Regions from separate parts of the Marinobacter sp. EN3 genome, predicted to be linked through region 3. Evidence: predicted binding sites of a transcription regulator. Region 3 holds the regulator's gene; each other region holds the start of a gene.
What was found. Region 3 encodes sigma-54, which starts transcription at its own class of promoters, with help from an activator protein. Its sites were predicted from a motif close to ANTGGCATNNANNTTGCTNT; they were not measured.
Positions count from the first base shown of each region.

Region 1: the regulator sigma-54 is predicted to act here: its motif matches at 5,244-5,263, upstream of Q675_RS23595 (ammonium transporter).
Region 2: the regulator sigma-54 is predicted to act here: its motif matches at 6,657-6,676, upstream of glnA (glutamate--ammonia ligase).

Region 1 covers NZ_AXCC01000011.1:39,408-49,107, forward strand. The annotation lists gene Q675_RS23580 (ABC transporter ATP-binding protein) at 1-610, shown strand, start outside; gene Q675_RS23585 (ABC transporter permease) at 617-2,875, shown strand; gene Q675_RS23590 (lipocalin-like domain-containing protein) at 2,872-3,954, shown strand; gene Q675_RS23595 (ammonium transporter) at 3,966-5,174, opposite strand; gene Q675_RS23600 (flagellar motor protein MotB) at 5,404-6,321, opposite strand; gene pomA (flagellar motor protein PomA) at 6,324-7,100, opposite strand; gene Q675_RS23610 (YkvA family protein) at 7,191-7,586, opposite strand; gene Q675_RS23615 (tRNA-uridine aminocarboxypropyltransferase) at 7,662-8,297, opposite strand; gene Q675_RS23620 (phytoene desaturase family protein) at 8,300-9,700, opposite strand, start outside.
Region 2 covers NZ_AXCC01000018.1:20,912-30,611, reverse strand. The annotation lists gene Q675_RS25660 (potassium channel family protein) at 1-542, shown strand, start outside; gene Q675_RS25655 (CYTH domain-containing protein) at 519-1,379, opposite strand; gene Q675_RS25650 (porin) at 1,475-2,482, opposite strand; gene dtd (D-aminoacyl-tRNA deacylase) at 2,946-3,416, opposite strand; gene pip (prolyl aminopeptidase) at 3,524-4,486, opposite strand; gene typA (translational GTPase TypA) at 4,606-6,417, opposite strand; gene glnA (glutamate--ammonia ligase) at 6,811-8,214, shown strand; gene Q675_RS25625 (DUF4124 domain-containing protein) at 8,420-8,944, shown strand; gene glnL (nitrogen regulation protein NR(II)) at 9,188-9,700, shown strand, end outside.
Region 3 covers NZ_AXCC01000025.1:32,696-42,395, forward strand. The annotation lists gene Q675_RS29380 (ATP-binding cassette domain-containing protein) at 1-434, opposite strand, end outside; gene Q675_RS29385 (KpsF/GutQ family sugar-phosphate isomerase) at 609-1,598, shown strand; gene Q675_RS29390 (KdsC family phosphatase) at 1,598-2,167, shown strand; gene lptC (LPS export ABC transporter periplasmic protein LptC) at 2,164-2,763, shown strand; gene lptA (lipopolysaccharide transport periplasmic protein LptA) at 2,747-3,313, shown strand; gene lptB (LPS export ABC transporter ATP-binding protein) at 3,291-4,016, shown strand; gene Q675_RS29410 (RNA polymerase factor sigma-54) at 4,205-5,734, shown strand; gene hpf (ribosome hibernation promoting factor) at 5,808-6,116, shown strand; gene ptsN (PTS IIA-like nitrogen regulatory protein PtsN) at 6,205-6,675, shown strand; gene rapZ (RNase adapter RapZ) at 6,730-7,614, shown strand; gene Q675_RS29430 (HPr family phosphocarrier protein) at 7,621-7,890, shown strand; gene mgtE (magnesium transporter) at 7,982-9,343, shown strand; gene yjgA (ribosome biogenesis factor YjgA) at 9,361-9,700, shown strand, end outside.

The sequences.
Region 1 (9,700 bases), on a different contig from region 3:
GCGGGAACTGAGTGTGCATCTGGGGCGAGGCGAGTCGCTGGCGCTCACCGGCCCGTCCGGTTCCGGGAAAAGCACGCTGCTGAATGTTCTTTGTGGTCTGGAGTCTCCCGGTTCCGGTCGGCTGGCGATGTTGGGACAGCCTTTGGCCGGGGATGGCGCGCCAACGGGCAAGGCCCTGGAGCGAACCTGGTGCGAATTGAGGCAGAGCCGACTCGGCGTGGTCTTTCAGGATGCCAACCTGATGCCGACCCTGTCCCTGCTGGATAATATCCGGTTGCGAGCGCGCCTGGCTGGCCGGGACGACACCAGCGCTGGCGACTGGCTCCAGAGGTTGGGCATTGGTGAGCTGGGCCAGCGTTATCCGGATCAGGTTTCCGGTGGCCAACGCCAGCGGGCTGCGCTGGCCATGGTATTTGTTACCCGGCCGGCACTGATTCTGGCGGATGAGCCGACCGGTAGCCTGGACCGGAGGACGGCTGAGACTGTCGCCGATGAGTTGTTCGAACTCCAGGCCCGCCATGGCTGTGGGCTGGTGCTGGCTACCCACGATGCGGACCTGGCAACCCGTTGCCTGCATCAACTGGACCTCGGGCACAAGGGCGGGCCCTGAAGACCAATGTCTCCCCGCATCGCATTGTTCAGTCATTATCGTCGTCACCCCCTGCAGCTGGCCGCGCTGGCTGCCATGATCCTGCTTGCCACCATGCTCTGGACCGGGATACACCACCTCACCAGCCAGGCCCGAGCCAGCCTTGAGCAGAGCGAGCGTGCCGTCGCCGAGCGTCAGCAAGTGGTGCGTGAGGACGGCCAGCCGGTCTCGGTTCAGGACTTTGTCGCCCTTCGACGCCAGGGCCTGTGCGTGATGCCCTGGCTGGAAGTGCCGGTACCTGGGCGCGGTCGGCTGGTGGGCATTGATCCGCTGGCGGCCCATTGCTTTGCCGAGCCGGGACACACGCCAACACCCTGGCAGGGCGAACTCGATGGCAAGCCTTTCGTCGATATCAGCGAAGCCGCTGTTCAGGCCTCAGCCGAGGCATCGGCCCTGGTTCTGCTGGTGTCGCAAGCCGACGGTCAGTCGCCACCACCGGGCTACCGCTATCAGGCATTCGCCGTTGCGCCTGACACGGCAGAGCTGGGTGACAGTTTTCTGCTCAACCTGGATGCGCTCGGAGTGCTGGTCCTGCTGATTAGCTCGTTGTTGTTGCGCAGTGTGTTCCTGCTCGGCCTGGCTCAACGTCGGGAAAGCCTGGCTTTGCTGTATCGCTACGGCGTGAACAGGAGCCAACTCAGCCGCCTGTTGCTGGGGGAAAACCTGCTGCTGGCGTTGGTGTGCATACTGCCCGGGGTTTGGTTGGGGCGGGCGCTGTCACTGGTTCTGGCAGATGGCTTTGGGCAGGCCCTGGAAGGCCTGTTCGACCGTCCGCTCTATGCCGGTGGAGGGGAGGGCTGGAAGCTGCCAAGCCTGACCATGGTGGCGGTGGTCGTGGCCGCTTGCCTGGCGGGCGTTCGGGACTCGTCGGGGCCGCTCCTGACTCGGGTGCAACCGGCGTTTTTTGTGGTGCTACTGGCCCTGGGGCTGGCAGTATCTCTGTGGGCACCAACTCTGATCTGGCTGTTCCTGGCGGTGGCGCTGGTTTTTCTCGCTGCTGGTTGGCTGGCCCCGCTGGCGATTGCCGGGGTTGTCCGCTGGCTGGCCCGTAACACCGGGGATCCGCTGATTCGCTGGCGCCTACAGGAAGTCGCAGTCCTGGTGCGTCGGCTGGCGCTACCGCTGGTGGCCCTGCAGTTTGCCTTGGCACTGGTGCTGGCGGTTCATGCCCTGGTAACTACGTTCGAGGACACCTTTGATCAGTGGCTGGGGCAACGGCTGGAAGCGGATTACTACATTGAAGTACCGCCAGGGGCGGATATCACCGCTGCCGTAAGCTGGCTGGCGGCGCAGCCGGAGCTGGTGAGCCCGGAATTGTGGCATCAGGTGATTCGTGGGCGGGCCAGCGTGCAGGCAGCATCAGGCAGGGAGCCGGTGCCTGTCGATGTGTTTGCGCTCGGGCCGGTCAGTCACCTGGTGCAAAACTGGCGCCTGCTGGCGCAAACAGAAACGCCCTGGCAGGCGTTGACGCGGGGCGAGGGGCTAATGGTCAATGAGCAGTTGGCCAGAAGGCAAAAGCTTGCAGTAGGCGCCCGTCTCATTGTCAGGCTTGGCGCCCGTCGGTTTCAGGCTCCGGTGCTGGCCGTTTATCCGGATTACGGACGGCCCTCCGGTGAGGTGCTGGTGCTGGCGAGTCTCTTGCCTGAGGACTTTGAAGCCCGCTTTCGAAGCCTGTCGATAAGCGCGGGCATCGAAGAGATCAAAGTGGTTGAGGCGCAACTGGCCCGGCTTTGGCATACCCCTCAGCTGACCGTGAGGGATAACCAGGCCATCCGGACCCTGGCCACTGATATTTTTGACCAGACCTTCCTGCTGACCCGGGCCATGACTACCCTCACGCTGATTCTGGCCGCCGCCGCGTTGTTGCTGATGGTGTGGGTCTTTCTCTCTACCCGCGCCTGGTATTTTCGCCTGCTGATCGTCTGGGGTATGCCCCAACGCCAGGCCGCGGCCCAGCTCACCCGGGTTTCCCTGGCGCTGATTTTTGCGGTATTGGTTTGTGCACTGCCGCTTGGCGTGTGGCTCACCTGGATTCTGGTCCAGCGCATCAACCCGCTGGCTTTCGGCTGGTCACTGCCGATGGCGGTGTACCCGGGGTTCTGGATCGAGCTGGCCGTGTTGGCTCTGATCATCGGCCTCAGCATTGCCTTGCTGATGCGCCTGCAACTGCGTCGCCCGGCCTCGGCGCCGGAGTCCGCCCACGGGCTGCAGGGAGGGGAACGATGAATCGTTTCGTTATCGTACTTCTGGCGCTGCTACTCACCGCCTGTGATCGGGCAGAAGAGCCGAGCGGATTCGCAGGCCTTGCCGGTGTGGCGGAATCTGAGCATGAGATTCAGTTCCTGCAGCCCGGGCCCGGAGACCGGCTGTCCTTCCCCGCCGATTTCGGCCCTCATCCCCAGCACCGCATTGAATGGTGGTATCTCACCGCGAATCTGGAAACCGAAAACGGCAGGCCGCTGGGTCTGCAATGGACGCAGTTCCGGCAGGCCTTGACCCCGAGGTCCGTTGAATCCGAACCGCCGAAGCCGGCACTTTGGCCTCTGGAGGCTGCCTGGATGGCTCACGCAGCGGTGAGCTACAGCGGTCAGCACCGCTTTGCCGAAAAGCTGGCCAGGGGTGACGTCGGGCATGCCGGGGCCACCGCCCAACCCTTTTCAGTCTGGCTGGATCACTGGCGCCTGAGGCCAGCGAGCGGACACGTTGGCTGGCGGCTGTCGGTCGCTACAGAACACTGGTCCTACGATCTGTTGTTGCAGCCGCAAGGTGATCCTGTGGCTCATGGTGACGACGGTTTCAGCGCCAAATCCGCCAGTGGCGAAGGCTCCATGTACTTCAGCCTGGTAGATCTGAAAATTGAGGGAACGGTTACCCTTGAGGGTGACACGTTGAGGGTGGCGGGCACTGGGTGGTTCGACCGGGAGTGGAGCAGCCAGTTTCTCAAAGCCGGACAGCAGGGCTGGGACTGGTTTGCCCTGCATCTGGATTCGGGGGACAAGCTGATGCTGTTCCAGTTGCGGGAAACACAACAGGCATTCCGCTCGGGTACCTGGATTCCAGCCACGGGCGAGCCGGTGGCGCTGGGGCCGGAACAGATCGGGCTGACCTCTGTGGGCCAGCCAGCCGGTTATCCGCGCCGTTGGCAGATAACCCTTCCGGCTTTCGACGTGAACCTTGAGGTCTCCGCGCCGGCAGGGGATTACCGGAATTCCGGGCTCTATCCGTATTGGGAGAGCCCGGTTTCCGTCACCGGAAGCCATTCCGGCGTGGGTTACATGGAGCTTACCGGTTACCAGGCACAATAAGGCCCGGAAACTCACTCAACGGCATTGGCACCGATACGGTGAATGCTGAGGTCGGCACCGTTGAACTCTTCTTCCTCTGTCAGTCTCAGGCCGCTAATGGTTTTGATGGCACCGTAAACGATGAGCCCGCCGGCAAAGGCCACGATCACACCGGCCACCGAGCCAATAATCTGCGACATCAGGCTGACGCCACCCAGGCCCCCGAGCGCTTCCTGGCCGAAGATACCGCAGGCAATGGCGCCCCAGACACCGCATACGCCATGCAAGGGCCAAACACCCAGAACATCATCCAGCCGCTCGATTTTCGCCTGTGCCCACTCGAACAGGTAGACAAAGATGGCGCCGGCCACGCCCCCGGTAATCAGGGCGCCAACGGGGTGCATCAGGTCTGAGCCGGCGCACACCGCCACCAGTCCGGCCAGCGGACCGTTGTGAATGAAGCCAGGGTCTTTGCGGCCGAGCAGCATGGAAGCCAGAATACCCCCCACCATGGCCATCAGGCTGTTGACCGCGACCAGGCCACTGATGCCGTCCAGAGTCTGGGCCGACATGACGTTAAAGCCGAACCAGCCCACGGTCAGAATCCAGGCGCCGAGGGCGAGAAACGGAATGTTGGAAGGGGCAAAGGCCACGACCCGACCGTTGCGATAGCGACCGGTGCGGGCGCCGAGCAGCAGCACCGCAGCGAGAGCAATCCAGCCACCGACAGCATGCACCACAACGGAGCCGGCGAAATCATGGAAGGACGCACCAAACTGGTTCTCCAGCCAGGCCTGGAAACCAAAGTTCCCGTTCCAGATCAGGCCCTCAAAGAAAGGATAGACGAAGGCCACGATCAGGCCCGAGGCAATCAGCATGGGGTAGAAGCGGGCACGCTCTGCGATACCGCCGGAAACGATCGCCGGAATGGCCGCGGCGAAGGTCATCAGGAAGAAAAATTTGACCAGTTCATAGCCGTTGGCGGAGGTGAGTTCGGCGGCGCCATTGAGAAAGTGCCCGCCATAGGCGATGTAGTAGCCGATGAAAAAATAGGCGACTGCGGATATGCCGAAGTCGGTCATGATTTTAACCAGGGCATTGACCTGATTTTTATGGCGAACAGTGCCCACTTCCAGGAACGCAAAGCCGGCGTGCATGGCCAGCACCATAATGGCGCCAATCAGAATGAAGAGCGTGTTGGCGCTCTCGGTCAGGGTGTGTACGGCACTCGTGATATCCACGGGTTTTTCTCCTGAGTGTTTTGATTACGCGGCTTCTGATGAGCCGTTGTGCATTGTTGGGGTGCGACTTAAGCAAGTGCTGTTCCAAAACAATGCATATCAAGTACTGCAGGGGGGTTGGAGAACCTGAGGGCGCCGAGGGAGGTATTTATCTGCGTCAAAGTGCACCAGAGGCGTGCGCATCAAGGGCTTGTGCACCAATCTGGATAGGGCGCGAGGCAAGGTTTTACTACCAGGTAATCTCGCTGGGCGTATCCCGACCGGGCTCAATGCCAATAATGGCTTCTTGCGACTCGCTTTCGGAACGAATCAGCTCGCGAAGGCGCAGTTCCTGCTCTTCCATGGGCTCTGACAGATCGATAACGATTTCAACCCGCCGGTTCTTGGCTCGGTTTTCCGGCGAGGTGTTGGGTACCCGTGGTTCGGTGTCGGCCAGACCGGTCACCCGGATGCGGTCCGGAGTCACCTGCTCCCGAGCCAGCAGAACATTAGCCACCGCGGCGGCACGGGCTGCGGACAGGTCCCAGTTACTGTAGAAACGTTCGGTGCGGATGGGCACGTTATCGGTATGGCCTTCAATGGCGAGGTCGCCGGGCATGTCGGCCAGAACCTCCGCCATATCCAGAAGCAGGCCTTCGAATTCCCAGGTCAGTTGGGCTGAACCTGAGGCAAACGAGCCCTTCTCCTCAATGCGAATGATGATGCGGCGCTGATCTTCCGAGACGTTGATCCGGCCATCCAGAATCGCCGGTTCCAGCACTTCAAGAATCCGGGCCATGTTGGCGTCCATCTGTTCCTGGATGGATTCCTCAATGGCTTTCTCTTCGGGGCTTTTCAGAGTCTGGATTTCGGGCTGTACGTCGGTGGTGGTCTGTTTGACTTCATTGACCACCGTGGGCTCTGGCGGCGCCGGCGAAAACTTGTCGAAGATCGGGCTGGTGCCCTGAGGGATCTCAAGCGCAGGCACTTCCCGCTGCACTCCGAAGGCCTTGGAGAGTTCACCGGCGATCTGTTTGAACTTCTGGGCGTCGATTTCCGAAAACGACAGGAGCAATACGAAAAAGCACATCAGCAGCGACATCAGGTCGGCAAATGTGACAACCCACGCAGGAATCCCGGGCTTTTCCTCTTCTGGCAAATCATCCATGTTTAACCGCCTGCCGTTTCCGCATCGCCGTTTCTGGCCCGCTCTTTGGGCGAAAGATAGCTGGACAGCATCTGCTCGATAATGCGCGGGTTGGTGCCTTCCTGGATGGCGACGAGGGCGTCAATATAGAGCGATTGCATGCGGGCCTCCTCCGTCATGCGCAGGGACAGCTTGTCGGCAATGGGGGTAGCGATCATGGTGGCGATCATGGCGCCGTAGAGCGTGGTCAGCAGGGCTACGGCCATGGCCGGCCCGATGGACTTGGGATCTTCCATATTGGACAGCATCTGCACCAGGCCAATCAGCGTGCCAATCATACCCATGGCCGGAGCCACATCTGCCATGGCGGTGAACACTTTTGCGCCCGACCGGTTGTGTTCCAGTGTCATCAGGCGTTCCTTGTTGAGGAGCTGCTTGATGGTGTTGCCGTCCTGTCCGTCCACCAGCATCTGAATACCCTGGCCCAGGAATGGACTACTGACCTCCCTCCCTTCGATACCAAGAACGCCCTCTTTTCGAGCGATGCTGGCAATCTCCACCAGTTCTTCGATGCTGGCCTGAGTTTCGGGCAGTTTGAATTTGAACGCTCGGGCTGCCACCTTGAAGGCATCAAAAAACTGGGCAAGACTGAACTTGGCCAGTACTACCAGCAAGGTACCGCCAATCACAATCAGCAGGGATGGCGGATTGATGAACATGCCTGGCGATGCGCCCAGGATAATGGCCGAAGAAATCAGAAGAATGGCGCCGACGAGGCCGATAAGGGTGGCGAAATCCACAGTAACTCCAGAACTGTGCAGGTGACGATTAAGGGGGCGGGAGAATACTCCCTGGTTGATTATTAATCAATGCCCGGTTGGTCCCTCATCCTATGATGAGTGAAGCTCCTTCCATGCAGCGTAGCGGTGCAGATCGGATTCGACCAGTTTAAGGCACAAGGCAACCACACCGGCATCATCAACCAGGCCGAAGCCGAAGATCAGATCCGGAATCAGGTCCAGCGGATTCAGCACGTACAGCAACGCTCCGGCTACCGCAGCGATGGACTTCCAGGGTATGGCCCGGTAGTGGCCGTACCAGTAATCGCGAATCAGCGAGAACATCAGCTTGATATCGGTAGAGAAACGATTCAGCCTGCCGCTGTTTTTGACTTTCTCTTCAACGGCTTTTTGTCGTTCAAGCAGGGCCTCAAGGTCGCCTCTGTGAACCTTGGCACTTTGCTCTTTCAACTCGTTTGCAGCCGTTTTATCTGAGATCCATGCCATACATTGTCACCACTTTGCTCAGCGATTGCCTCAACATAACGAAATCGTGCTGGTTCGTCACCTTCCCAGGCCATTTCAATAATTCGTGAGACTTCCTGGGAGTTCAGGATCGGGCGCTTCATGGTTTTTGGTTTTGTGGTGGTCCGGAACGAAGGCCAGCCGTTTTCGAATCAGTACGTCCTGAGCTCTGAGTAATGGCTCGGTATCTGTGGCCGGCTCGGTCAATGTAAAAAGGTAGGCGACGGCTTCTGCGGTTGAGAGTTGCCCGGCCTTTGGGGCCTTTCGGATACGGTAACGCGAAGCCGGTGGATCAGAGAAATGAAAGCAGGGCAACTGCCGGAACTGCGGGTTCAGGTGCAGGATTTTAGCGGCTTTACGCCAGGTGCCGTCCAGAACCAGCCACTGGTCGATCTGGGCTGCCGCGTTGCTCTCCACGGGCTGACTGTCAGCACATGGAAACAGCAGTCCGGTGCGGGTTCCGGTTAACAGGCGCTCCAAGCCTTGACCGGAAAACGACTCAGGGCTCTCGCCGACCAGTACCTCCAGCCGGGTCAGACACTGCTGAAGTACTCGCACAGTACCCTTGCTGTGACCGACTTCTGACGGGTGCTGCAAAATGATGACGCGATGGCGGTTGTCGACCTGCTCGCAAACCTCGCATACGCAGGTGTTCGGGTGCAGGCCGCAGCGGGTACACAGTGCTCTGGCCACGCTTAACCCACGAAAATGCGCTTGGCCAACCCCGCGCCTTTCAGGCCGCGAACGGCCAGGGTTGTAACCAGCCCGCCGATCATTGCCCCGACCACGCCACAGGTAAGAATATCCTGCCCGGTCAGGTACAGTCCGGGGATGTCGGTTTTCGGCCTCAGCCAGCGTTGCTCGAAACGTTCTGGCGTGTGGTCCAGCCCGTACAGCTCACCCTGCTCATAGCGGCAGAACCAGGCGGTCGACAGTGGTGTGGAGGTTTCCACATAGTCTACTTTACCTCGAAGCTGGGGCAGTTTTTCGTACATGACTTCCAGAAGCTGCTCGGTGATCCGAGCCTTCAGAGCCTCATAATCCTCGCCCCGTTTGCCCCAGGTGGAGCCCTGCCACGGCTCGAACATTTCCCAGGTGGTGGGCGCCACAATCTCGATGGTGGAGGTTCCGGGCCAGCGGTTCTGGTAGTCCGGGTCTTTGGCTGCCGGGAACGAGATGTAGAATACCGGGAAAGAGGTGTTCCGGGGATCTTTCAGGAATTGCTCCACGTTGCCATCGTGGTCGGCGCTCGGATAAATCCAGAAGTTGGTGCGCGGCAAGCCGAGCTGGTCGGGCGTGCCTTTCAGGCCTATATACAGGCCGATATGGGGCATTGAGGGTTTGATGTGTTCCCGGCTGCCAGGATAGCCAATGCTGTCTGCGACAGACTCGGGTAAAAGCCGTTCGAAAGTATTGATCACACCGGCGTTGCTGATCACCAGCGGTGACCGGATATCATGGCCATCGGCCATGCGCACACCCACGGCTTTGCCCTTTTCGACCAGGACCTCTCTCACGTCGGCGTAGGTGAGCACGTCACCACCGCCGGACTGAATCACCGGGATGATGGTTTTGGCAATTTCCGAGGCACCGCCCACCGGGTAGAAACCACCGTACAGGTAATGTTTGGCAATGAGCGCGTGCACCATGAAGCTCGACTGTTTCGGGGTCACCCCGCAATCGCCCCACTGACCGGTAATGGCGCCAATCAGCTCTTCGTTGGCGGTGAGTTCCCGCAATACGTCATAGGTGGTGCGGTTGAAACAGTCCGGCAGTACCGTTTTCAACCCTCTGGAAACCAGTGGCGCAGCCAGCGCGGGCGAGAGTTTGGACAGGGTATACCATTGCATGCCATCGGCCACTTTTCCGAGCAGAGCCAGGTAACGGTCGATGGCCTCTTCTTCGTCCGGGAAGGACGCCAGTAGCGAGTGCCTCAGGCCTTCCTTGCCGGCCCTGAGGTTGACCACTTTGTCGCCCAGAAAGAACCGGTCGTAGTTCTCATCCATCGGAGCCCATTCGAGCTTGCCGTCGGTGATGTAATCGAACAGCCGGCGGCCGAGGGTGTGGCGCGCGCCCATGTCGCCTATGTAGTGCAC
Region 2 (9,700 bases), on a different contig from region 3:
CCTTCGATATCGCCCATCGACTGGCCGAATCCAATCTGGGCGGCAGAACCACGGTTGAATGTGTCGGCGACCACAACCGTGCAAGATTCAAAGCACTGGGCGTTCGCACCACCATTCGCCCCGTGCGCACCTACCCTGAAATCATGGTTCGCTCCGTGGTTGCCCCTGGTTCCGAAAAAGTTCTGGAAGACATGTTCAACTACGAGCGAGATCATCCGCATCGTTATGATCTCAAGCTCGACGACCTTACCTGGGCGGATATTGTCAGTGCTCTGATCCGCCACGGTATTGGAACCGCTCTGGCCTACATCGATCACGACAATGAAGTCATCTGCCACCCGGATACCAACACTGAGGTTGAGGGCAAGGGGCTGATTGTTCTGGTGCGTTCCAGCGAGACGCCGGAGGTTTCAGTGGTAGAGGAAGCGCTGGACCGGTACCGGGAGTTTCTCAAGCAGTGGCGCACCATGCATGAGCAAAACCAGAAAGCCGCCACCGAGAGCTCTGAAGAGCCCCCGTCAGCCGGCGGCAGCGAGCGCTAGTTGCAACTGACCGAACTCAGGAAATTGCTCAACCAGGGTCGGCACCGTAATTCCGGCTTGCAGCGCCTTGGCTACCGGCCTCCAAACGGGCAATAGTCCGGCCGCTTCCACCTGCGGCTCAATCTTCGCAAGCGCGCTTGCGGGCAGACATATCGTGTCACCGGTTAACCAGGCCTGACTCAGATAATGCAGAAAAGATACCGAGCTGACCCCGGAAGCAGGCAGCACCAGAGACGGGCAGTAGATTCCGGCAAGGTAATAACCTTGCTCGGCTTTGCTTACCAGGTTAAGAAAAACCGGAACCGTTTGCGCAAGAGCACGGGCGTTTTCAAGCAACGCTGCGGGCTCTCCCGCTTTCAGCTCAAATTCCACCTCATGAAGAGGCCTTGCCCGCGTTCCACCTACCACTTCGCCTGAGTCCAGAGCGACCTCAATTACAGACTCCGCTTGTTCCAGCATGATAATGCGCCGCTGGAAGTTGGTTTCGAATGCCAACGCCAACTCGTCAAGGTCGACCTGAGACCTCAACGGAGTCTGCTCCAAAAGCCCAAGATCCAGATCCGGCCCCGGCAGATCCCACTCCCACTCCTGGCGGCGATGGGCTCCGTTTACGAACTCGCCCTGGGTTTTCAAGGTCTGGATATAGCGATCACCAGCCTGACGGACTCGCAAAGCAGCACGGGCCTGGTTTAACCCGGCATTCGGGGTGTCGTAGTAGCGATTGACCAGTATTTTGACCGGACCTTCGCTTGCACCCGGTCGACCTTTGAGCCACTCGAAGGCCCGGGACTGCGCGGATTCTGAAAGGGTCAGCTTTACTTCAAGTTCCGTGGCCACTGAAACGCTCCTGATGATTTCTCTTCCTGTAAAAACAGAAAAGCCGGTGACAGAATCACCGGCTTTCGATACTACTTGACTAGCTTATTAGCTGATCAGAAGTAGTAAACAGCGCCGATAGCGGCGATGGACTGCTCGTCGCCAGAACCTGACGTGGGCTCATCTTCAATAGAATAGATTTCTTCGTCTGCGTTGCTCAGGTAGCCTTCAACATACACGTACATGTGGTCAGACACGTTGTGCAGCGCCTGCAGAATGATGGTGTCGTTCTTATCACCAGACTCATCGTCGTCATTCAGCTGATAGGACAGAGCGAACTGGTTTTTACCCATGGTGTAAACGCCCATCACACCGAAAATGTCAGCAACATCTTTACGGGTTTCGTATGAGCCTGTCAGACGCAGATTGTCCAGGTTATAGCTTGCACGAAGGCCATAGGTGTTTTCGTTGTTGCCATTGCCGTTATCGTTGGAGTCAATCGCGAATGCCAACTCGAGGGCGTCAACTTCATACATGGCAGCCAGCTGATACGGGAACGACTTGTCGCCATCTTTAGCATCGTTGTCGCCATTGAACTGCACAGCAGCACCGAAAGTCAGGCCACTGAAGCTCGGAGACAGATACTGAATCAAGTCACCTTCGCCAGTGTCGTAGTTGCCCTGAATATCTGAACCAACTTCGTGAAAGTTGTAGATTTCGTCAATGGCAGACTCGTACATGGAGTCGTCAGAACCCACCCAAACTTGACCAAAACTGTCGCCCTTAATACCGATGTAGGCTTCGTCAAGACCGTCGATACCGTTGCTGCCACTCTTATCATCAGCATTGATATCTTCGAGCTCCAGCTTGAAGAAGCCTGTGATTCCCGGAGCAACTTCGTGGTCATGCTTCACACCAAGAGTAGTGCCGTTGTCAAAGTGCTTGACCTCGGAGCCACCACCGTCAACGTTGGTGTGGGTGATCGCGTACTGAATGTTACCGTAAACAGTCGGCATGGAATCCATCTTTGCCGCCAGCTCAGAGGCAGACAGAGTAGACTGTGCCATGGCAGCGCCAGAGAAGGTTGCAGCTGCAATAGCAGAAGCAAGAATCGTTTTTTTCATGTTGCGTCTTCCTTTTTGAGTTAACTCAGGTTTTCGACGGGTCTAAATCCCGATTTTTATTGGCCGGCACAACGCTTGGCTCTGCCTGCCGGGTATCTGACTGGCCCCTGTCATTCCTGCGGGACCAGCTTTTCTTCTTTTTATAAGACAAGCACGCTTGCCTTAGATCTCAACCACTTACACAGCTTTATTAAAGCTCTGCGTGATGAACCTGTTTTAATACAATGTTCCATTTTTTGCAAATTTTTAATGGCTATTTTTTAGCCCCATTTGCATTCGTAACCTTTGTCGTTAGATCAGCCTGGACTAACAACCTCTCCCATTTCCACAACAAATTCAGGGCCAGATAACCAAAAAAATCTGAAAAACAACCGGTTATCTTACGCTCAACGCTTCCTCAGCTGAGAGCCACAAAACAATACCTCAAATCACGCACTTTCGTGAGGCACTGCTGGCAACTGCGTCACATTTTTGTGCACGACCCTCTCTGGCCAGATTCCAACATAAAGGTAACCGGACCATCGTTGATCAGTGCCACTTTCATATCAGCACCAAACTCCCCCGTACCCACACGTCCAGCACCCAGCAGCCCACTCGCTTCAGCCACAAAGTCACCATAAAGCCGATTCGCCAGCTCCGGCGCAGCCGCCAGGGAAAAACCCGGGCGCGTGCCAGAAGATGTGTCGGCAGCAAGCGTAAACTGGGGGACAACGAGCAGAGAACCACCGGCATCCTGAACATTCACGTTCATCCGGCCCTGCTCATCGGGAAAAACTCGATAGGAGAGGATTTTTCGGCACAGATCCTGTACCGCTTGTATTGTGTCATTGCGCTCTACGCCAAGAAGCAAGAGCAACCCGGGACCAATACGGGTAATCGTTTCACCTTCTACGGCCACACTGGCTTCCGAAACGCGCTGGATTAGTCCTTTCATTCAGTCCCTTGAGCGTTGACACCGAGGATTAAATTCATGACACGGAAAAAGTGTATAGACCCCGTGTAACCACCGCAACCCTGCCAGATCAATAAAAGGTCGCATTCTCAGCCAGCAGTGGGAAGACTTCTGGCAACCACATTCTCAACGCCCCGCATCAGGGCATCCACAATCGCCGGCTCGGAGGCGGAGTGGCCAGCATCCCGGATAATCTGAAGCTCCGCCTCCGGCCAGGCCTTGCTCAGCGCCAGGGCATTATCCAGCGGGCAAACCATGTCATAGCGGCCGTGCACAATGACGCCCGGAATGTCCTTTAGCCGCGAGGCATCACGCACGATCTGGTCGGGCTCAAGGAACGAATTATTCATGAAATAGTGGCATTCAATCCGGGCCAGCGCTATGGCCACATGAGGATGCCCAAAATGCTCCACCACCTTGGGATTGGGATGCAGAGTGGCGCACCGCCCTTCCCAGACGGACCAGGCTTTCGCGGCCTGAATCTGTTCCAGCTCATTAGCGCTGGTCAGGCGCCGGTAGTAGGCCGCCACCATATCGTCGCGCTCCACCTCCGGAATCTGGGCAAGGTAATCCTGCCAGTAATCCGGGAATACCCGGCTGGCGCCGTCCTGATAAAACCAGTGAATATCCCGGGGCCGACACAGAAAGATACCCCGCAACACCAACCCCAGAACCCGGTCAGGGTGGGTCTCGGCATAAACCAGACTTAGCGTCGAGCCCCAGCTTCCCCCAAACAGCAACCAGCGATCGATGCCGAGAAAATGCCGAACCGCTTCAAGATCCTCAACCAGTTTGTCTGTCCTGTTACCCTCCAGCTCGGCCAACGGGGTCGATCGTCCGGCGCCCCTCTGATCCAGCAAAATAATCCGGAAACGTTCGGCATCGAAAAAGCGCCGGTGGTAGTCCTCACAACCGCCACCCGGCCCGCCATGAACGACAATCACCGGAATTCCGTCCGGATTGCCGGATTCCTCGAGGTACAGCTCATGGGGATGATCCACCGCCAATCGGTGGCGGGCGTAGGGCTCGATTTCAGGATAGAGGGTCAGCATGAAAAACTCCGTTTCGGGGATAACGGCAGTCTAGCTGAGACAGGCGAGAAAAATACAGGGGCCAGGAAAACAGACGGAAGCGTTTACCGCCTCACAACGATGTCCCGGCCCCTGAGGGATTACTTCTTGTTAGCGCGCTTACGCTCGTTTTCGGTCAGGAGCTTCTTGCGCAGACGAATCGACTTGGGCGTCACCTCAACCAGTTCATCATCGTCGATAAACTCCAGCGCCTGCTCCAGAGTGAACTTGATGGGCGGCACCAGGCCGATCACTTCGTCCTTTCCAGAGGCACGCATGTTGTCCAGCTTCTTGCCCTTGGTGGGGTTAACCACCAGGTCGTTGTCACGGCTATGGATACCGCAGAGCTGGCCTTCATAGATTTCCTGGCCAGGGTCCAGGAACAGCTTACCCCGGCTCTGTAGAGTTTCGAGGGAGTAGGTCAGCGCAGTACCGGTGGCCATGGAAACGATGACACCGTTCTGACGGCTGGTTACGTCACCCATCTTCACCGGGCCGTAGTGGCTGAAGGTGGAGGTCAGGATGCCGGTACCGGAAGTCATGGTCAGGAAGGTGTTACGGAAACCGATCAGGCCACGGGCCGGAATGGTGTATTCCAGGCGGATACGGCCCTTGCCGTCCGGGATCATGTTAGTCATGTCACCTTTGCGCAGCCCCATCTGCTCCATAATCGGGCCCTGGTGCTGCTCTTCGATGTCGATGATCACGTTTTCGTACGGCTCTTGCTTCTGGCCGTCGACTTCCTTGATGACCACCACCGGCCGGCCCACGGCCAGCTCGAAGTTTTCGCGGCGCATGTTCTCGATCAGAACCGACAGGTGCAGCTCACCACGACCGGATACCTTGAACTTGTCGGCCGAGTCGCCTTCTTCAACCCGCAGCGCTACGTTGTGCAGTAGCTCTTTTTCCAGGCGCTCCTTGATGTTCCGGCTGGTCACATACTTGCCTTCTTTACCGGCAAACGGTGAATCATTTACCTGGAACGTCATGGATACGGTGGGCTCATCAACGGTCAGCGCCGGAAGGGCTTCTACGTTGGAGGGATCACAAAGAGTGTCAGATATGAACAGCTGGTCCAGACCACTCACGCACACAATGTCGCCAGCCTGGGCTTCCTCAACTTCCACACGCTGCAGGCCAGAGTGGCCCATGATCTTCAGGATACGACCGTTACGCTTCTTGCCGTCGGCACCGATAGCCACCACCGGGGTGTTGGTCTTCACTTTACCTCGCATAATGCGACCGATACCGATAACACCCAGGAAACTGTTGTAGTCCAACTGGGAGATCTGCATCTGGAACGGGCCATCCAGATCAACCGAAGGCGCTGGCACATGATCAACAATGGCCTGGAACACAGCGTCCATGTTGTCGTCCAGATTCTCATGATCCATGCCGGCGATGCCGTTCAGCGCACTGGCATAGACTATCGGGAAGTCGAGCTGTTCATCGGTGGCACCAAGGTTGTCGAACAGGTCAAACACCTGATCCACCACCCAATCCGGGCGGGCACCCGGACGGTCAATTTTGTTCACGACCACAATCGGGTTCAGGCCCGCTGCGAAAGCTTTCTGAGTCACGAAACGGGTTTGCGGCATGGGGCCGTCGATGGAATCCACCACCAGCAGCACACTGTCCACCATACTCATTACACGCTCTACTTCACCACCAAAGTCAGCGTGGCCCGGGGTGTCTACGATATTGATGTCGTAGTCTTTCCATTTTAGAGCAGTGTTTTTTGCCAGAATGGTAATGCCACGTTCTTTTTCCTGGTCGTTGGAGTCCATTACACGCTCGTTTTCGAGCTCTTTCCGGTCCAGCGTGCCAGACTGGCGCAGCAGCTGGTCAACCAGGGTAGTCTTGCCATGGTCAACGTGGGCAATAATGGCAACGTTTCTAAGCTTATCAATCACAACGGGTATCCTGAAGAAATTAGCGGCGCGCAGTATATCGAAAAGTCCATGGCGATAATATGAAGATTAGTGCCTAATATGTAACCAATCGGGGCTTGCACCATAATTATGCGTTATCAGAGAACTTGCACCACCATGGTGCACTGCAGTGGTGCAATAAGCATGGTCTTCGGCCAGAAAGCTGCGCCACATTAGCCCGAAAGCCTTGTCGCTGCGCTGTTCTGGCGCAGCCGACAAAAACTGGCAAGCCGATTGCTTATGCCAAAGCAGCCGCATAGTGAAGGTAAGGACCACAAGCTTCTGGTAAGCTTCCCTGACCTGAAAAAAGATCGGGCCTCAGAACACTGAACGATCCGGCACAACGAACATGTAAAACCTTACGGAGCATGCACAATGTCCAAGACGATTGATTTGATCAAAGAACACGAAGTCAAGTGGATTGACCTGCGTTTCACCGACAGCCGTGGTAAAGAGCAGCACGTAACCCTGCCCGCCACCGAGGCGGACGAAGACTTTTTCGCTGACGGCAAGATGTTCGACGGCTCCTCCATTGCCGGCTGGAAAGGCATCAACGAATCCGACATGATCCTGATGCCGGACGACGAAACCGCCGTTCTGGACCCGTTCACCGAAGAAACCACCGTCAACATCACCTGCAACATTGTAGAGCCTTCTACCATGCAGGGTTATGAGCGCGATCCCCGTTCTGTTGCCCGTCGCGCCGAAGAATACCTGAAGTCCACCGGCATCGCTGATGGCGCTCTGTTCGGCCCGGAGCCTGAGTTCTTCGTGTTCGATTCCGTCAAATGGAACGTGGACATGCAAGGCGCTTCTTACCACATCCATTCTGAAGAAGCCGCGTGGGTTTCCGGTGAAGACTTTGACCGCAACAACATTGGCCACCGCCCGGGCGTAAAAGGCGGCTACTTCCCGGTTCCGCCGGTCGACAGCCTGCACGACCTGCGTGGTGCCATGTGTGCCGCCATGGAATCCATGGGCCTGGAAATTGAAGTTCACCACCACGAAGTGGGCACCGCTGGCCAGTGTGAAATCGGTGTTGGCGCCAACACCCTGACCCGCAAAGCAGACGAAGTTCAGATCCTGAAGTACTGCGTGCACAACGTAGCTCACGCCTACGGCAAGACCGCCACCTTCATGCCCAAGCCGGTTGTGGGCGACAACGGTTCCGGCATGCACGTGCATATGTCCCTGAGCAAAGACGGCAAGAACCTGTTTGCCGGCGACAGCTACGCAGGCCTGAGCGAAGCGGCTCTGTACTACATCGGTGGCGTGATCAAGCATGCCAAGGCCATCAACGCCTTCACCAACCCGGCCACCAACAGCTACAAGCGTCTGGTTCCGGGTTACGAAGCACCGGTTATGCTGGCCTACTCCGCCCGTAACCGTTCTGCCTCTATCCGTATTCCGTACGTGAACAGCCCGAAAGCTCGTCGTATTGAAGTGCGCTTCCCGGATCCGGCCGCTAACCCGTACCTGGCCTTTGCTGCCCTGATGATGGCCGGCCTGGACGGTATCCAGAACAAGATCCACCCTGGCGATGCCATGGACAAGGATCTGTATGACCTGCCGAAGGAAGAAGCCCTGAACATTCCGAAGGTTGCCGAGACTCTGTCCGAGGCCCTGGACTGCCTGCAAGCAGACCACGAGTTCCTGACCCGTGGCGGCGTGTTCACCGAAGACATGATCAAAGGCTACATCGACCTGAAGCGTGGCGAAGTCGAGCGTCTGAACATGACCACTCACCCGGTCGAGTTCGATCTGTACTACTCCTGCTAAAGCCCTGCACCAATTCGGTGCAGACTATGCAGACTATGCAGACCAGAAGCCCCGCCCCGTGCGGGGCTTTTTTGTGGCCTCAATCCCAGTTCTTAACCAAGACCCACGCCCTTAACGATATGTAACCAAGGAAGCAGGCCACAACATTGAAATGACCTTGCCCGCAATCGATAATCAAAGCAGTTCATTACCACAGGTTATCGCCATGAAAGCACCGTTCGTACTCGCCGCTGGCCTGCTGATGCTGGCTTCGACCACAGCACATAGCGAGGTCTACCGCCACGTTGACGCCTATGGCAACGTCACCTTTTCCGACGAACCCATGGAAGGCGGTGAAGAGGTCCAGGTGAAGCCCGTGACCACCATCACCCTGCCCAAGCCGGAAGCGGTTCAGGAACCCGAACAACTCCGCGAGCGGGTGGAACGTGAGGGCGCAGCCTACCAGGCTGTCTCATTCCAGTATCCGGCCAATGAACAGGCCTTTCACAGCGGCAACGGCAACGTCACTTTCGAGGTTCAAAGTACACCACCGCTGAAGCGGGGCCATAAATTTGAAGTGACCCTGGATGGACAACCGGTCGGGCAAAGCAGCTCAGGCTCAGTAGCCGTCAGCAATATCGACCGGGGCACTCACAATGCGGGCGTTCATATTGTCGATGAAAACGGAGTACGCGTGAAATCCGGCAATTCAATTACCTTCACGATTCACCGCCCATCCGTTCTCAACTAAATCTTATCTGCACCACCATGGTGCAATTGCACCATGTTGTGACCATACTTTGGGCAGCCAAGGGGCAAAATCCGGGCTGCCTGTCGCCTGACCGTTCACTACTGCACCAAGCTACAGCAGCACGCACCGGCCGCTGCGCCCGCTCTGCCCGACCCTTGCCCATTGGCTACCCGACATCACAAAACTGGTTCGCTTTTTGCAGCCACAGGGATACAACCAATGAGTCGAGAACGGAAGCAACGCATGCCATCCCATCCAGTCACCACATCCGGAAGCAGTTACAAGAGCATTCTGGACAGTCTGACAACCGCAGTACTGGTACTTGGCGATGATCTGGCTATCCGTTACCTCAACCCCGCCGCCGAGAGCCTGTTTGAAACCAGTATGACCCGAAGCCATGGCCTCCCCTTACAGGAGGTTCTGGTGGATTCCGAGGATGCCCTGACCACTCTGCATGCCGCGGTGGAGAACGGCCAGTCCTACACCCGCCGGGAAGCTGAATTTGCTTTGATCAGCGGTGCCAGACTGACGGTGGATTATTCAGTGACTCCCATCAGCCTGGACCCGACCGAACTGCTGATCGAGATCCAGCCCCGAGACCGACTGATGCGTATCAGCCGGGAAGAAGACATCATCTCGCAACAGGAGACCACGCGAATCCTGGTGCGGGGCATGGCCCACGAGATCAAGAACCCGCTGGGCGGAATCCGTGGCGCGGCGCAACTGCTGGACCGTGAGCTTTCAGACGACGACCAG
Region 3 (9,700 bases):
CCGGACAACTCTGAGGGCATCAGCTCTCTGGCACCACGCAAGCCCACCGCCTCCAGCTTCATCAGAACAATGTCCCGGATCATATCTTCGGGTAACGACGTGTGCACACGCAGCGGGAAAGCGACATTCTCGTAGACACTGAGATCGGTAAACAGCGCGCCACTCTGGAACAGCATGCCCATTTTTTCGCGCAGCTGGTAAAGCGCCTTGCGCTTTAGCCGGGGCACGTCATGGCCTGCCACACTCACCTGGCCGGAATCCGGGCGAAGCTGACCTCCGATGAGCCTGAGGAGCGTGGTTTTACCGGTACCACTGGGCCCCATGATGGCAGTCACCTTCCCTTTGGGAATATCCAGACTGATTCCATCAAAAATCCGGCGCCCGGAACGGGAAAACACCACATCCCTAAGTGTTATGTACGCAGATGACTCCATAATCCATCCCTTTCAAGGAGCGCCTACATTATGACAAGCTCTCCCAGACCTCAATTAAAGCAACGTAAAATGTCTTGATGGCAATGATCAGAATCCCTGATGCAGGCGAGCCGGGGGCACCAGAAGTGATATACTTCGGCCTCAAATCCCAGATCGAGCAGACAGCCAGCCGACATGACCGAATCAAATACCTTCAACACCCAGGACTTTTGCAACTCGGCCCTACGGGCAATCCGCATCGAGCGCGAAGCCATTGAAGCGCTGGAAAGCCGTATAAACGATGATTTCAGCCGCGCCTGCGAGGTCATCATGGCCTGCAAAGGCCGGGTTGTGGTGACAGGCATGGGCAAATCGGGGCACATCGGCAACAAGATAGCCGCCACGCTCGCCAGCACGGGCACGCCCGCCTTTTTTGTTCATCCAGGCGAAGCCAGCCACGGCGACCTGGGTATGATAACACCCCAGGATGTGGTCATCGCCATTTCCAACAGCGGCAGCACCAGCGAAGTGGTCACCATTCTCCCCCTGATCAAGCGCATGGGCGCGCCATTGATCAGCATGACCGGCAAACCCGATTCGGTACTGGCACAAGAGGCCGTTGCCAACCTGGATGTCAGCGTGGCCATTGAAGCCTGCCCGCTGGGCCTGGCACCCACCTCCAGCACAACCGCCACCCTGGTCATGGGCGATGCCCTGGCCGTGGCGCTGCTTGAAGCCCGGGGATTCAGCGCCGAGGATTTTGCGTTTTCCCACCCTGGCGGCAGCCTCGGACGCCGTTTGCTGCTGCGGGTATCCGACATCATGCATACCGGTGACCAGATTCCTCAGGTTGCCGAGGGCACAACCCTGAGCGGGGCACTGCTGGAAATAACCCGCAAGGGCCTGGGTATGACCACGGTCGTTAATGCCGCCGGCACCCTGACGGGCATCTTCACCGACGGCGACCTGCGCCGGACCCTGGACAAATCCGTGGATGTGCACACTACCCCCATCCAGGACGTGATGACCCGCAACGGCAAAACCATCCGGGCAGACCACCTGGCGGCAGAAGCCTTGAATATCATGGAAGAAATGAAGATCAACGCCTTGCCGGTTACCGACGCAAACGGCACCCTGGTGGGCGCTATTAATATGCACGACCTGCTGCGGGCCGGAGTGATTTGATGACTCAGACAGCGCATCCGTTACAAACCCACTGGGACGCAGCCCTGAAGGCCAAAGCCTCGGACATTCGCCTGATCGCCCTGGACGTGGACGGCATTATGAGCGATGGCCGCCTCTATTTCAGTGCCAGCGGCGATGAACTCAAGGCCTTCAACATTCTTGACGGCCTGGGCCTGAAACAACTGATGCAGGCAGGCATCACCGTGGCGGTGATTACCGGACGGCGCTCGCCCCTCACGGAAAAGCGGATGTCGGATCTGGGCATCCCGCACCTGATGCAGGGTCGCGAAGACAAAAAAATCGCATTGCTGGAATTGATCCGGGATATGAACCTTAAGCCGGAACAGATTGCCTATATGGGCGACGACCTGCCCGACCTGCCTGCGCTGCGTTTTGCCGGCCTTGGCATCACGGTACCCAACGGCTACTGGCTGGTTCAGCAACACGCCGACTACTGTACCCGCAGCCACGGTGGACAGGGCGCTGTGCGCGAGGCCTGCGATCTCCTGCTCTGGGCTCAAGGGCATCTGGACAACACTCTTGCCCCCTATCTGGACGAGCCAGCATGATCACCGAGCGGCTTTTCGGCGATCGTGGCAAACGGCGGATTACAGCCCTGGCCCTTGCCGCCACCGTAACAGCAACCGTTTTTTTGCTGTGGCAAAGCGACGAGCCTGTCAGCTCACGGAATGCCGCCAGCGACCTGCGGGGGCCCGCAGAACCCGACGGCTTTGTGGTGGGCGGCCAATACCGTGCATGGGATGAACAAGGCAACCTCCAGATTGATCTAACAAGCCCCAGAATTGAACAGTTTGAAGAAACCGGCACGGCTCATCTGGACACGCCGAGAGCCCGGCTTTTCAGTGAGGGCAGCCCCGACCCTTGGCTCGTCGAGTCCAATGAAGGTAGCCTTCTGCAGAACAATGAAAAGCTGGAGCTTATGGGGGACGTCCGATTGACCCGACAGTCCGAGGGCCGCGAAGCCGTTCTTGAAACCGAGGCACTGACCCTGGACAACAGCGAAGGCACCGTCTACACCGACCAGCCGGTGACCATCACCGAGCCTTTCGGCGTCACCCGCTCCACCGGCATGAAAGCCTGGATCGACGAACGCATTCTCGAACTCAACTCCCGGGTAGAGGGACAATATGAAACCGTCAGGTAAACGATCTTTCTGCCGGCCAGTGATTCTGGCCATGGCATTGCTGGCCGGCCCTGTATCGGCATTCAACCTGGATTCCGACATCCCCATAAAGGTCAGTGCCGATTCGGCCCGCCTGGATGAAAGCGCCGGAACGGCCGTTTACACCGGCGCTGTCGAACTGATTCAGGGCGAAACCCGACTGGACGCGGATCGGGTGGTACTTTACCGCAACCAACAGGGTGTCAGCCGGATTGAAGCCGCCGGCAACCCCGCCCATTACCGGCAACCCGGCCAGGAAGGCGAAGGCACGACCGATGCCAAGGCCCTGAACATCACCTGGTCTGGCGATGAAAACCTGGTTATTTTTGAACGCCAGGCCGTTATTGAACAAGACGGCAACGTATTCCGGGGCGACGTCATCCACTACGACACCGTTCGCCGCGTTGTTACTGCGGAAGGCGGCACGCCATCCGACGGCGGCTCCGGCCGGGTGGAAATGGTGATTCAGCCTCGTAATTCAGCTCAATCCAGTGACGGGAAAGGTTCGGATGGCAGTTCTCAGGGCCAGTAATCTGGCAAAAAGCTACAAGCAGAAAAAAGTGGTGCTGGACGTTTCTCTGGAAATTCGCTCCGGCGAGATTGTCGGCCTGCTCGGCCCCAACGGCGCCGGCAAGACCACCTGCTTCTACATGATCGTGGGCCTGGTGCCTGCGGATCACGGCCGGATCACCATCGACACCCAGGACATCACCCCGCTGCCAATGCATGGGCGCGCCCGCAAGGGCATCGGTTACCTGCCCCAGGAGGCCTCCGTGTTTCGCAAACTGACCGTGCGGGACAACATCACGGCCATCCTCGAAACCCGCAAAGGCATGAGTCGGGCGGAACGGGAAGCCAAGCTGGAAGAGTTGCTGGAAGAGTTTCATATTACTCACATCCGTGACAGCGTGGGTATGGCGCTATCCGGCGGCGAACGCCGCAGGGTTGAAATCGCCCGGGCGCTGGCCATGGAGCCCGCGTTTATCCTGCTGGACGAACCCTTCGCGGGCGTAGACCCTATCTCCGTCAGTGACATCAAGCACATTATCCGGCACCTGCGGGATAAAGGCATTGGCGTATTGATTACCGACCATAACGTTCGGGAAACCCTCGACATCTGCGAGAATGCCTACATCGTTTCCGGCGGCCACATCATCGCCTCCGGCAATGCCGAAGCCATTCTGGCAAACCAGCAGGTGAAAGAAGTGTATCTGGGTGATGAGTTCCGGCTCTGACCTGATAAAACAGGGTTTATCCGAGGTCTGATTGTTTTGATGATCTGTAGCAAGTAAACTCGGCAAAAAACTTGCTTATACTGTTCACAGACAATGGCAAGTAACCAGCGTACAACATTTTTTTCGGCCTGTGCGCCGGCAAAGCAACAACCGGGATGCCCATGAGTTATGGATCTTGAGCCATGGTTATGAAAGCCTCATTACAGCTTAAGCTGGGCCAGAGTCTGACCATGACGCCCCAGCTGCAGCAGGCCATACGCCTGCTACAGCTTTCTACCCTCGATCTCCAGCAGGAAATCCAGCAGGCGCTGGAGTCCAACCCCATGCTGGAAACCTCAGAGGACGATGAGCAACCTGAAGGCGACGAGCGCGAAGAGCACGAGCACAGTGAAGCTTCCAGCTCTGAGGCCAACCAGGACGACAGCCACCAGGACGCGAGCCCGGACTGGGACGAAACCGAGAACGGCCCAGACTGGTCGTCCGAGAACGACATTCCGGACAACATCCCGGATGATCTGCCGGTGGATACCGCCTGGGATGACATCTACCAGTCTGCCCCGGCTCCGGCCAGCAAGGGCGAAGACGAGCACGAATCGGATTTCGAAACCCGTAACTCGCCCACCGAAACCCTGCAGGATCACCTCGAGTGGCAGCTGAACCTGACGCCCCTGAGCGAGCGGGATCAGGCCATTGCCCACGCGCTGCTGGACGCCGTGGATGAGCGCGGTTACCTGACGTCTGATATCGAGGACATTCACGCAGGCCTGCTGGACGAAACCGAAGAAGACCCGTTGGAACTGGACGAAGTGGAAGCGGTACTCCACCGCCTGCAACACTTCGACCCGCCAGGCGTGTTCGCTCGGGATCTCCAGGAATGCCTGCTGATTCAGCTCAACCAGCTGCCACCGGATACCCCCTGGCTGCGCCAGGCGAGACTGGTGGTTACCCAGTTCCTGCATCTGCTTGGCAACCGGGACTACGCACAGCTGTTGCGTCGCAGCCGGCTCAAGGAAGACCAGCTGAAACAGGTACTGGCCCTGATCACCAGCCTGAACCCGCGCCCTGGCGATGTCGTGGATCGGGCCGAACCGGATTACGTTATCCCGGACGTTATCGTACGCAAACACGAAGGCCGATGGCGGGTTGAACTCAACCCGGAAATCGCTCCGCGTATCCGGGTGAATGCAAGTTACGCGTCGCTGATCCGTCGGGCTGACAGCAGTGCCGATAACACCTACCTGCGCGACCAGCTGCAAGAGGCGAAGTGGTTCATCAAGAGCCTGCAGAGCCGGAATGAAACCCTGTTGAAAGTGGCCACCCGCATCGTTGAACACCAGCAAGGGTTCCTGGATCAGGGTGAAGAAGCCATGAAGCCTTTGATTCTGTCTGACATTGCCCAGGCGGTGGAAATGCACGAGTCCACGATTTCCCGGGTTACCACCCAGAAGTACATGCACACGCCCCGCGGTATTTTCGAGCTGAAGTACTTTTTCTCCAGCCACGTCAGCACCGCCGAGGGCGGCGAATGCTCGTCTACAGCCATCCGGGCGATGATCAAGAAGCTGATTGCCGAGGAAACCCCGAAAAAGCCATTGAGCGATAGCAAAATTGCAGCCATGCTAGGGGAACAGGGAATCAACGTGGCGCGGCGTACCGTGGCCAAATACCGGGAGACCATGCATATTCCTCCCTCGAACGAACGAAAACGCCTGGTTTAAACTTTCGCCGGTGCAAGATGCACTGGCACGCAATCCGGCAAGCACGCCGGCAGTATGACAACAGGAGACGCCTATGCAACTCAACATTTCAGGCCATCACGTAGAACTGACTCCCGCTCTGAAGGATTACGTCAACACCAAGTTCGAGAAGCTGGAGCGTCACTTCGACCACATCAGTAACTGCCAGGTCACCCTGGAGGTCGAGAAGGTGCGCCAGATGGCGGAAGCCACGCTGCACGTGATTGGTGGTGAGATTCACGCAAAGGCAGAAAATGAGGACATGTACGCCGCAATCGACGCTCTGGTCGACAAGCTGGACCGTCAGATCCTCAAGCACAAAGAAAAGAACGTAGACCGGATGCACGGTAACGGCGGTCGCTGAAGCGCGAACCTTACCGGGTGTTTCATGAAACGAGCTGCGGCGGGGCTAACCGGCCGCAGCCTTTTTTTTACGGACATGCAGTCGATCCATGAGCGAGCCATCCCTGACCATCGACAATATTCTTGCCCCTGAACTGACCCTCTGTAAGGTGCCGGCCTCAAGCAAGAAACGTGTGCTGGAGTTCATCGCTGAACGGATTCACTTTCAGGATGAAATCCTCAGCGACACCCAGATCTTCAACAATCTGGTCTCCCGCGAACGCCTGGGTAGCACCGGTATCGGTGAGGGTATTGCCATCCCCCACTGCCGACTGGAAGGCCTGGACCGCGTCATCGGCGTACTGATGACTCTGGAAGAGCCGGTAGACTTTGATGCTATCGATAACCAGCCGGTAGATCTGGTGTTTGCCCTGATCGTCCCCAAAGAAGCCACCAGTGAACACCTGGAGTTACTGAGCCAACTGGCGGAGCGATTCAATGACAGCACTTTCTGCGCCCGGCTGCGCCAGAGTGAAGATCCCGCGACCCTTTACCAGCGTATGGCGGAAAGTCATCACTGAGATCAGCCTGATATCTGGACAGGCTGCCAGGCAGATTGAAGGAGAAACAGTCCCATGAAGCTGATTATCGTCAGTGGCCGATCCGGTTCCGGCAAGAGTACGGCCCTGCATGTGCTGGAAGACCTGGGATTCTACTGCATCGACAACCTGCCCATTGGCTTGCTGTTCCCGCTAACCCGGGAGGCGGCCACCCAGGAAGCACCGGGCCGGCTGAAGAAAATGGCCGTCAGTATTGATGCCCGGAACCTGTCTGCCGAGCTGGCCAATTTTGAAACCATCTACCAGCAACTGAAGCAGACCGGTGTCGAGGTTGAAATCATTTTCCTGGATGCCGACGAACAGTCACTGCTGCAACGCTTTCACGCAACCCGCCGCAAGCATCCACTGAGCGATGACAAGACTTCGCTGCGGGAGGCAATCACCAACGAAAAGCAATTGCTGGAACCCCTGTCAAAGCTGGCCGATCTTTACGTCAACACGACCGGGCTCTCCATGTACGAGCTACGCGACATGATCAAGCAGCGCGTGGCCGGCCGCAAGGATCAGGAACTGGCACTGCTGTTCCAGTCCTTTGGTTTCAAGCACGGCGTGCCGGTGGATTCAGACTACGTCTTCGACGTACGCTGCCTGCCCAATCCATACTGGGACACCAGCCTGCGCAAACACACCGGCGCTGATCAGCCGGTCATCGAATTTCTGGAACGGGAACCGCTGACCCGTCAGATGGTGGATGACGTCACTGGCTTCCTGAATACCTGGCTGCCCTCGTTTGCCGACAGCAATCGTAGTTACATGACCATTTCCATCGGTTGCACCGGTGGTCAGCACCGCTCCGTTTATGTGTGTGAGCAGCTCGGGCGCTATTTCCGCGATCATTACCGTAATGTGCAGGTGCGCCACACCGAACTGCCACACCTTCAAACCCGGGGAGAAATCTGAGCGCCTATGATTTGCCGCCCCATCACCATCATCAACAAACTCGGCCTGCATGCGCGGGCTACGGCAAAGCTTGTGGCCACCGCATCAGACTTTGACAGCAAGGTGCGAATCCGTGGCAAAGGCCGGGACGTAGACGCCAAGAACATCATGCAGGTGATGATGCTGGCCGCCAGCCAGGGTACCGAAGTGGAACTGGTTGCCGATGGTCCGGACGAACAGGATGCCATCGACGCGCTGGCTGCCCTGATCAACGATTATTTTGGTGAAGGAGAATAACCTCCGGTTTCGTCATTCACCTACAATCCTTTCTCACGTGTGCCACCTAACTCCGCTATAATGCAAAGGTTTTCTGATCGCAGGTGGTTCAATGACCGACATTCTGGAAAAAAGCCAGGCCCGCCAACGCCTTCGCTCACTCAGTGAAGCGCTGGACAGTGGTGCCCTCAAGCAGGTGGCCCGCATTCTGAATGGCGGTCTGAGCCCCAGCGATATTGCTCACCTTCTGGAATCTTCGCCACCACGCCAACGGGCTCTGCTGTGGAACCTGGTCGACAAGCAGCTGGAAGGGGAAGTCCTCCAGTACCTTGGCGACGATATTCGTAGCTACTTCCTGAGCCAGCTGAACGCGCAGGAGCTGGCGGACATTCTGGAAGATTTCGAGTCGGATGACCTGGCCGACTTGCTTCAGCAATTGCCGGACACGGTGATCCAGGAAGTCCTGGACACCATGGACGAGCAAGACCGTCAGCGGGTAGAGGAAGTCCTCGCTTACCCGGAGGACACTGCCGGCGGCCTGATGAACACCGACACCATCACGGTGCGGCCGGACATCAGCATCGACGTTGTGTTGCGCTATCTGCGCCGTCACCGCAGCCTGCCCCCGATGACCGACAGCCTGATTGTGGTCAGCCGTCGGGACGAGTTTATCGGCATGCTGCCCATTACCCGGATGCTGGTATCCAATCCCGCGGCTACCGTTCGGGAAGTGATGGACACAGACATTGAACCCATTCCCGTGTCCCTGTCCGATACCAAGGTCGCCACTCTGTTCGAACGCTACGACCTGATTTCTGCCCCTGTGGTGGATGAGACCAACAGGCTGCTGGGCCGGATCACAATCGATGACGTGGTCGACGTTATCCGTGAGGATGCCGACCACTCCCTGATGAGCATGGCCGGTCTGGATGAAGACGAGGACACCTTTGCCCCGGTGATGAAGACCACCCGCCGGCGCGCGGTCTGGCTGGGCATCAATCTGATTACCGCCTTTACCGCATCCGCGGTGATTGGTCTGTTCGAAGATACCATCGCCAAGGTCGTTGCCCTGGCTGTTTTGATGCCTATTGTGGCCAGCATGGGCGGTATTGCCGGTAGCCAGACCCTGACCCTGGTGATCCGGGGCATGGCCGTTGGCCAGATCAGCGGCGCCAACGTGGGCTGGCTGCTGAACCGTGAGTTTCTGTCCGGGGTACTGAACGGCCTGCTCTGGGCCGTGGTGGTTGCCACCGCCGCCGTGGTCTGGTTCCAGGACTGGCTGATTGGTGCCATCATCGCGGCGGCACTGGTGATTAACCTGGTGGCGGCGGCGCTGGTGGGCACCGTCTTGCCGCTGTTCCTGAAATCCCGGAACATCGACCCGGCCCTGGCCGGCAGTGTGATACTCACCACCGTAACCGACGTCGTCGGCTTCATGGCCTTCCTGGGACTGGCCACCATTTTCTATGCCTGAGCAACCTGTGACCTACCATGACTGACCAATTTGACGACGAATTCCAGGACGACCTTGGCCCCAGCAAATCGCAGCTGAAGCGCGAAATGCACGCGCTTCAGGATCTGGGCAAACGCATGCTGGACCTGAACGACGAACAGCTGGCCACCCTGAGCATCAGCGAGACCCTGAAAGCGGCGATCATTGAATCACGCCGGATTCCCCAGCGTGAGGCCCGCCGGCGACACTTGCAGTACATTGGTAAGGTGTTGCGCCAGGAGGACGACCCCGAAGCCATTGGCCGCGCCATCGACGCCTTCCACGCCGGCAGCGAAGAGCATACCCGCCGACACCATCTGGCCGAGCGCTGGCGCGACC